One region of the Phreatobacter aquiterrae genome, then DNA from elsewhere that is predicted to be linked to it. Evidence: riboswitches for the same ligand, from Rfam matches in the RefSeq annotation. Region 1 holds a riboswitch; the other holds the start of a gene.
The links. Region 1 has a riboswitch for thiamine pyrophosphate ahead of thiM (hydroxyethylthiazole kinase). Riboswitches for the same ligand answer to the same signal wherever they lie in the genome.
Positions count from the first base shown of each region.

Region 2: another riboswitch for thiamine pyrophosphate. It lies ahead of ACJ4V0_RS12785 (hypothetical protein); the one in region 1 lies ahead of thiM (hydroxyethylthiazole kinase).

Region 1 is NZ_JBJPHW010000015.1:38,023-42,426, reverse strand. It holds gene ACJ4V0_RS19245 (TRAP transporter substrate-binding protein) at 1-722, opposite strand, end outside; gene thiD (bifunctional hydroxymethylpyrimidine kinase/phosphomethylpyrimidine kinase) at 724-1,521, opposite strand; gene thiM (hydroxyethylthiazole kinase) at 1,518-2,291, opposite strand; TPP riboswitch at 2,314-2,417, opposite strand; gene ACJ4V0_RS19230 (Lrp/AsnC ligand binding domain-containing protein) at 2,564-2,800, shown strand; gene ACJ4V0_RS19225 (hypothetical protein) at 2,810-3,097, opposite strand; gene ACJ4V0_RS19220 (xanthine dehydrogenase family protein molybdopterin-binding subunit) at 3,252-4,404, shown strand, end outside.
Region 2 is NZ_JBJPHW010000007.1:186,175-190,578, forward strand. It holds gene thiC (phosphomethylpyrimidine synthase ThiC) at 1-1,599, opposite strand, end outside; gene ACJ4V0_RS12785 (hypothetical protein) at 1,619-2,020, opposite strand; TPP riboswitch at 2,012-2,136, opposite strand; gene ACJ4V0_RS12790 (non-canonical purine NTP pyrophosphatase) at 2,194-2,829, opposite strand; gene rph (ribonuclease PH) at 2,826-3,539, opposite strand; gene hrcA (heat-inducible transcriptional repressor HrcA) at 3,703-4,404, shown strand, end outside.

The DNA.
Region 1 (4,404 bases):
GATCCGTTCGGCTTGTTGAAGCCCGGTGTGTAGTAGAAGGGCGCTGCGCGCCAGAGTCCGAGCTGGACGTCGGACCCCGGCGAGGTGAACTCCGCGGCATCGATCGCCCCGCGCTCGAGCGCCGGATAGATGTCGCCGGGCGGGATGGCGATGGCGGTTGCGCCGAGGCGCTGGAACAGCTCGGCGCCGAGCCCGACCATGCGGATGGTCAGCCCCTTCACATCGTCTGCCGACTGGAGCTCCTTGCGGAACCAGCCGCCCATGGAGACGCCGGTATTGCCGCCGAGAAAAGGCTTCACGCCGAAGCGGGACGAGGCCTCGTCCCACAGGGCCTGCCCGCCGCCTTTGAGAACCCAGGCATTGTGCTCGGGCGGGGTAAAGCCGAAGGGAATGGCGGTGAAGAACGCCAGAGACGGCTCCCGTCCGATGCCGAAGAACGAGGCCGTATGGCCGAGCTCGACGGTGGCATTGCCCACCGCCTCGTGGACGGCGAAGGCCGGAACCACTTCCCCCGCCGCGAAGACCTGCACCTCGATGCGGCCGCCCGAGAGCAGCTTGATCCTGTCGGCGATGCGCTGGGCCGAGAAGGCCGGCCCGGGCAGGGTCTTCGGCCATGACGTCACCATGCGCCAACGCAACGGGGACTGCGCCCGGGCGATGCCCGGGGCGGCCATGAGGCCGGCGACGCCAGCAGCGAGGGTCGTGCGACGATTGGGGGTCATGTCACCACCAGGCGTGGAAATGATGCGTCGGGCCGTGCCCGCTGCCGATGGACAGCCGGTCGGAGGCGGCGATAGCGGCCGTCACGTAGTCCTTGGCCTCGCTGACCGCCTGTCCCAGCGGGAAACCCTTGGCGAGCCCCGCCGCGATGGCCGAGGACAGGGTGCAGCCGGTGCCATGGGTGTTGCGGGTGAAGATGCGCGGGGCTTCCAGCCTCACCACGCCGGCCGGGGCGACCAGCAGGTCGAGACTGGTCTCTCCCGTTCCGTGGCCGCCCTTGATCAGGACGGCATTTGCACCGCCGGCGATCAGCGCCTGGCCCTGCGCCAGCATGTCCTCCTCGCCTCGCGCCACCGGCTGGTCGAGAAGCGCGGCGGCCTCGAGCAGGTTCGGCGTCACCAGCACGGCGCGCGGGATGAGCAGGTGCCTCAGGGCCGAGACCGCATCGGGGTTGAGCAGCCTGTCGCCGGATGTCGCTACCATCACGGGATCGAGGACCACATTGGCGACCTTGTGCCGGTCGAGGCCGGATGCCACGGCCTCGATGACGGCAACCTGCGACAGCATGCCGATCTTGGCCGCCGTCACGGCCAGATCCGAGAAGACCGAGTCGATCTGCGCCGTGATGAAGTCAGCCGGCACGTCGTGGATCGCCTGCACACCGCGGGTGTTCTGCGCCGTCAGTGCCGTGATGACGCTGGCGCCATAGACGCCGAGGGCCGAGAAGGTCTTGAGGTCGGCCTGGATTCCGGCGCCGCCGCCTGAATCCGAGCCGGCAATGGTGACCGCGATCGCCGTCATGGCATGTCTCCGCAAAGCGAGGTGTCGATGCGGGCCTGGGAGGCGAGTTCCAGCGTGTCGAGACCGTAGAGCGCGTCGAGATAGGCGGCCGCGAAGCTCCCCGGCCCCCGGGCCGTCTCGGCCGCCAGTTCCCCGGCGATCCCGAGCGTCAGCATGGCGGCTCCGGTGGCCTCGAACGGGTCCTCCGCCACCGCCAGGAAGGCCGCGGTGATCGCGGCCCCGGCACAGCCCATGGCGGTGACGCGCGCCATCAGCGGGTGACCATTGGCGATCCCGGCGATCCTCGGTCCGTTGGTAACGATGTCGGTTTCCCCGGTCGCCGCCACGACCGTGCCAAGACGGACGGCGAGAGCGCGGATGTCCTCGCCCGGCCCGAGTTCGGCGATCTCCGCCGCATTGCCGCGGATCGCGGCAGGACCGAGGGCGGCGAGGTCGCGGGCGAAGGAGGCGCGCACCGGGGAGCGGTCGACGAAGACCGGATCGAGCAGCCAGGGCCGGTCCCTGGCCGAGGCAGCCTCGATGGCCGTGCGGATCACCGCGCGGCGCTCGGGCTCCAGCGTGCCGAGATTGACGAGCAGGGCGTCGGCATTCCCGGCAAAGGCGGCGATCTCGTCCGGCGACGTCGTCATCGAGGGGACGGCGCCGATCGCCAGCAGCGCATTGGCGGTGAAGGCCTGCGCCACCGTATTGGTGATGCAATGGACGCGCGGGCGTCTCGTCCGGAGGACGGCGAGGATGTCGCTCGCCGTGCGGGCCAGTCTTGCGGGCATGTCAGCGCCCCCTGACGGGGATGGTCGCGTGCATCTCGGTTTCCTCCGCCGGCATGACCCGGTTCAGGTACGACGGGTTGGTCTTGCGACCTCTCAGCCCGATGAAGGGCACCCCGACGAGACAGTGACCGACAGTTAGGCGATGGCGCGGCGACCCGCAAGGCCGGCGCGGCGCGCGATCGTCATGCCCGATGCGCGACCGTGCTCCTGGAGGGGGATGACGCGAGCGCCCTTTGGTGGCATGGGAGAGCAACACCTCCGCGAGGTCCGCCATGATCGCCTTCTTCGTCCAGATCAAATGCCAGCTCGGCAAGGCCTACCAGGTCGCAGCCGCCCTCGCCGACCGCGAGATCGCCTCGGAAATCTACTCGACCGCCGGCAATTTCGACCTTCTCGTGAAGTTCTATGTCGAGCCCGGCACCGACATCGGCCACTTCGTCAACGAGCAGGTGCAACTGATTCCGGGCATCCAGGACACCCACACGATCATCACCTTCAAGGCGTTCTGATCCGCGCGCTCACTTGCTGCGCTGCTGCCAGACCTGCCAGACGCCGAAGGCGAGAGTCACCATGCCTGCATACCAGAGTACAGGCACGTAGCGCGGGATCACGCCGCGGATATTGGCCTGGAAGAAGGCGCATTCCGGCGTCGCGAAGCCGATGCAGGCGAGCTTGAGTTTCAGGAGGCCGAAGGCGCCGCCATACTGGGCGTAGTAGGCGAACCACCAGGCGACCGAGAGCAGGCAGAAGGCGATGCCGAGATAAATCGCCGGATGGGTCGGGGGCTTGTCGTCAGGCGAATCCATTGGCCGTGTTCCGTGGCGTCGCGATGGCCCCCATCTACGCCGCTTCGGCCTGCCGAAGCCAGTTCCGGCCGCATTGCGCCCCTGCGGATGGCGAGGCTTGCCTCCCGGGCTTGAAGCGTTCCATTCTGACGGGGAGTTCCCCGGAGCACACGACATGACGCCGACGAAATTCGGAATGGGCCAGGCATTGAGCCGGGTCGAGGACGCGCCGCTGATCAAGGGCGAGGGACGCTTCGTCTCCGACCTTGTGCCGGATGGCGCCCTCGTCGGCTATGTCCTGCGCTCGCCCTTCGCCTTCGCAGACTTCGTCATCAAGGACACGAGCGCCGCGCGCGCCATGAAGGGCGTCAAGGCGGTCTTCACCCATGCCGACCTTGAGGGCGTCGGCAACCTGCCCTGCCTGTCGCAGGTGCCCTCGGTGAACCCGATCGCCAATCCCCCCTGGGAAGTGCTCTGCTCGAAGACCGTGCGCCATGTCGGCGACGGCGTCGCCTTCGTGGTCGCCGACACGCTCGACCGGGCCAAGGACGCCGCCGAGGCGATCGAGATCGACTGGACCTCGCGCGAGCCGATCATCGATGCCGTCGACGCCCTGCAGAAGGGCGCGCCGCAGGTCTGGCCCGACATCCCCGGCAACCTCTGCGGCGAGGTTCATCTCGGCGAGGCCGAGGCCACCGAGAAGGCCTTCGCCAAGGCCCACCGCACGGTGGCCGTCACCATCGTCAACAACCGCCTGATCACCAACTACATGGAGACGCGCGGTTGCCTCGCCGAGTATGAGCCGAAGACCAAGGGCTTTACCCTCACGCTGGGCAGCCAGGGTTCGCACGGCATCCAGGCGACGCTGGCGACCAAGATCTTCAACATGCCGAAGGAGAACATCCGCGTCATCACGCCGGACGTCGGCGGCGGCTTCGGCACCAAGACCTTCATGTTCCGCGAATATCCGCTCTGCATGGTGGCGGCGCGCAAACTGAAGAAGCCGGTCGCCTGGGTGCAGGAGCGCGGCGACCATTTCGTCAACTGCTCGCAGGGGCGCGACAACGTCTCCACCGCCACCGCGGCCCTCGACAAGCGCGGCAAGGTGCTGGCCGTGAAGGTCGACACCGTCGCCGACATGGGCGCCTACCTGTCGCAATACGCGACCTTCATCCCCTATGTCGGCGCGCTGATGCTGGCGGGCGTCTATGCCTTCCCGGCCATGCATGTCCGGCTGAAATATGCCTACACCAACACCGTGCCGGTGGACGCCTATCGCGGCGCCGGACGGCCCGAGGCCGCCTATCTCGTCGAACGCCTCATGGACC
Region 2 (4,404 bases), on a different contig from region 1:
GTTGAACTGGTCCTCCCAGCGGAAGTCGAAACGGGCGCGGGAGAGCGCGTCGTCGCGCAGCTGCGCTGCCGGGTGGCCCTTGCCGAGATCGGCCGCGTGGGCGGCGATCTTGTAGGTGATGACGCCGACCTTCACGTCGTCGCGGTTCGGCAGGCCGAGGTGCTCCTTCGGGGTGACGTAGCAGAGCATGGCGCAGCCGAACCAGCCGATCATGGCGGCGCCGATGCCGGAGGTGATGTGGTCGTAGCCCGGCGCGATGTCGGTGGTCAGCGGTCCGAGCGTGTAGAAGGGCGCCTCGCCGCACTCCTTCAACTGCTTGTCCATGTTGATCTTGATCTTGTGGATCGGCACGTGGCCGGGCCCCTCGATCATCACCTGGCAGCCCTTCTTCCAGGCGATCTGGGTGAGCTCGCCCAGCGTCTCGAGTTCCGCGAACTGGGCGGCGTCGTTGGCATCCGCGATGGAGCCGGGCCTGAGGCCGTCGCCGAGCGAAAACGACACGTCGTAGCGCCGCATGATGTCGCAGATCTCGTCGAAATGCTCGTAGAGGAAGCTCTCGCGGTGATGGGCGAGGCACCACTTGGCCATGATCGAGCCGCCGCGGGAGACGATTCCCGTCACGCGGTTGGCGGTGAGCGGCACATAGGCGAGGCGCACGCCGGCGTGGATGGTGAAGTAGTCGACGCCCTGCTCGGCCTGCTCGATCAGCGTGTCGCGATAGAGCTCCCATGTGAGCTTGACGGGATCGCCGCCGCACTTCTCCAGCGCCTGGTAGATCGGCACCGTACCGATCGGCACCGGCGAGTTGCGGATGATCCATTCGCGGGTGTTGTGGATGTTGCGCCCCGTCGACAGGTCCATGACCGTGTCGGCGCCCCAGCGGATCGACCAGACCAGCTTGTCCACCTCCTCCTCGATGGAGGAGGAGACGGCGGAATTGCCGATATTGGCGTTGATCTTCACCAGGAAGTTGCGGCCGATGATCATCGGCTCGAGTTCCGGGTGGTTGATATTGCAGGGGATAATGGCGCGGCCGCGGGCGATCTCCGAGCGGACGAACTCCGGGGTGATGAAGGCCGGGATCTCCGCGCCGAAGCTCTCGCCGTCGGCGATCTTCGCTTCCGCCCCTTCCAGCATCGCCTTGCGGCCGAGGTTCTCGCGCTCCGCGACGTAGATCATTTCCTTGGTGATGATGCCGGCTCGCGCAAACTCGTACTGGGTGATCGGCGCGTCGCCGACACCGCGCAGCGGCGGATTGGCGAGCGGGAAGGCGCGGGCGAGGTGCTTGCCGGCGTTGCCGTTGTCCTCGGGCTTCACCTCGCGGCCCGCATAGGCCTCGACGCCGCCGCGCTCCAGAACCCAGGAGGCGCGGGCGCGGGAGAGGCCCTTCTCCACGTCGATGACGACATTCGGATCGGTGTAGGGGCCGGAGGTGTCATAAAGGACGACGTTCGGCTCGCCGGCGCCGGCCTGGAGCTGGATCTCGCGCAGCGGCACGCGCAGGTCCGGGGCCGCCTCGGGGATTGCGAATATCTTGGTGGAGGCGGGCAGCGGACCGGTGGTAACGGCCGCCTTGATGTCCTTGACGGGGGCGTTCATGGGGCTTCCTCGAATGGTCTTATGGTGTGGGGGACTGCGGCCAGTAGCCGGCAATGGTGAGGATGGCGCCGAGGATCAGCCAGACGGCGGCGGCGATCTTCATCGCGCCGTCGCGGGCGATGAGGTCGCGGCCGATGGCGGCGGCGCGGTCGGGAGCGATGACGCGGATGCCGCCGCCCACCAGCATGGCAAGGCCGATGAGGGTGATGAGCGTCCGCCAGTCGGGGGCGACGACACGGTGCGCCAGCAGGATGGCGACGCCTGCGGTCAGGATCAGGAGCCCGGACAGGAAGACCAGCGCGGTGCTCTTGAGGAACTCGGCCGCCAGCGCCCGGTAGGCGCCCGGACTGACCAGCAGGCCGATTCCCACCGCCAGCATGATGGGGCCGATGAGCCTTGCGAGATAGACTGAAGTCAACATGGTGTCCCATCCCTCCGCCGGCATGACCCGGATCAGGTTCAAGGGTCGCTGCGGAGTTCCGGGCAGGAACGGTGCAGCCTCTCAGCCCCTTCGTCGGGGCCCCCCTTGGACAAGCCTCAAATTGGACCCTTGGCCGGCGAAGTCAAGCGGGGCGGCGCGGGGCAGGCCCGACGTCAGCCTGCCAGCACGGCCTTCTCCAGCGCCATGAAGGCGCGGGCGCGGTGCGAGAGGCCCTGCCCCTTCGGCGGCAGGCCGTGCTTTTCCTCCGCACTCATCTCGCCGAAGGTGAGGCTGTGACCATCAGGCAGGAACATCGGGTCGTAGCCGAAACCCCTGTCGCCGCGCGGCGGCCAGACCAGCGTGCCGAAGACGCGGCCCTCGAAGATCTGCTCGGGCCCATCAGGAAAGGTCAGGGCCAACGCCGAGACGAAACGGGCCTTCGCGCCGGTGGTGACGACGCCGCGCAGGGTCAGTTCGCGGTCGACGCGGGCCATTGCGGCGGCGAAGTCGCGCGGATTGCCGGCCCAGTCGGCGGTGAAGAGGCCCGGCGCGCCATCGAGCGCATCGATGGCGAGGCCGGAATCGTCGGCAATGGCGGCAAGCCCTGTGGCTTCGGTCGCCGCCCGCGCCTTGAGCGCGGCGTTCTCGGCATAGAGTGTGCCGGTCTCGGCCGGCTCCGGCAGCCCGAGCTCCCCGGCGGAAACGAGGTCGATACCGTGCGGAGCCAGCAGGTCGCGAAACTCGGCGAGCTTGCCCTTGTTGTGGGTAGCGACGACGAGGCGGGTGCCGGGGCCGATCCGCGCGCTCATGCCACCGCCGTCTTCTGAAGGTCGACGAGACGGACGCAGCCGGCGCGGGCGAGCGACAGGAGGTTGAGGAGCTCGGCCTCGGTGAAGGGCGTCTTCTCCGCCGTGCCCTGGATCTCGACGATCCCACCGGCGCCGGTCATGACGAAATTGGCGTCGGTATCGGCTTCCGAATCCTCGGCATAGTCGAGGTCGAGCACCGGCGTGCCCTGATAGATGCCGCAGGAGACCGCCGCGACATGGTCGCGGATCGGATTGGTCTTCAGCATGGACCGCGCCGTCATCCAGGCGATGCAGTCGTGCAGCGCCACCCAGGCGCCGGTGATGGCGGCGGTGCGGGTGCCGCCGTCGGCCTGGATCACGTCGCAGTCGAGGGTGATCTGCCGCTCGCCCAGCGCCTGCAGGTCGACGACCGTGCGCAGCGACCGGCCGATCAGGCGCTGGATCTCCTGCGTCCGGCCCGACGGCTTGCCGGAGGTCGATTCGCGCCGGGTGCGCTCCAGCGTGGCGCGCGGCAGCATGGAATATTCCGCCGTCACCCAGCCGCGGCCCTGGCCGCGCAGCCACGGCGGCGGCTTTTCCTCGAGCGAGGCCGTGCAGAGCACGTGGGTGTTGCCGAATTTCACGAAGCAGGAGCCTTCCGCGTAGCGGGCGACGGCGCGCTCCAGCGAGACGGGGCGGAGCGCATCGGGTTCGCGCTTGGAGGGACGCATGGCGGGTTCCGTTCTTGTCTCGGGGTCGGGGGGTCTTAGGGCGCAAAGCCCGGCGCGGCAAGGACGGCGTCGGGCGCCAGCGGCCGCATTCCATTTTGCAATGCGGCAGATGGCGCTTGAACAATGCCGCGCCAGCGACCAGATTTGGCGTGGAGGTCGCCCCTTGTCCGCCGAAGTTCCGCGTTCCAGCCCGCATCTGTCCGCCGCCGCGAACTCCGCGCTGGCCAAGCTCGACGAGCGCTCGCGGGAGATCTTCCGCCAGATCGTGGAGAGCTATCTGGCGACCGGCGAGCCCGTGGGGTCGCGCAACCTGTCGAAGATCCTGCCGATGACCCTGTCGCCGGCCTCGGTGCGCAACGTCATGCAGGATCTCGAGGAGGCCGGCCTCATCTTTGCGCCGCACACCTCGGCGGGACGCCTGCCGACCGAGACGGGACTGCGCTTCTTCGTCGACGCCCTGATGCAGTTCGGCGATCTCGCCGCCGACGAGCGCAACGCCATCGAGGCGCAGGTCGCCGCCTCCGCCCGCGACCATTCGTTCGAATCCGTGCTGGCGGACGCAACCCAGCTTCTGTCCGGCATGTCGCGCGGCGCCGGCGTCGTTCTCACCTCCAAGAGCAACGTCCGCCTCAAGCACATCGAGTTCGTCCGCATCGAACCGGAGCGCGCCCTCGTCGTGCTGGTCTCCGAGGACGGCCAGGTCGAGAACCGTCTCGTGCCCATCCCGGCGGGCCTGCCGCCCTCCGCGCTGGTCGAGGCCTCCAACTTCCTCAACGCCCACATCCGCGGCCGGACGCTCGCCGAGGCGCGCACCGAGATGCAGAAGAGCCTCGAGCAGGCCCACAACGAACTGGACGGCCTGACC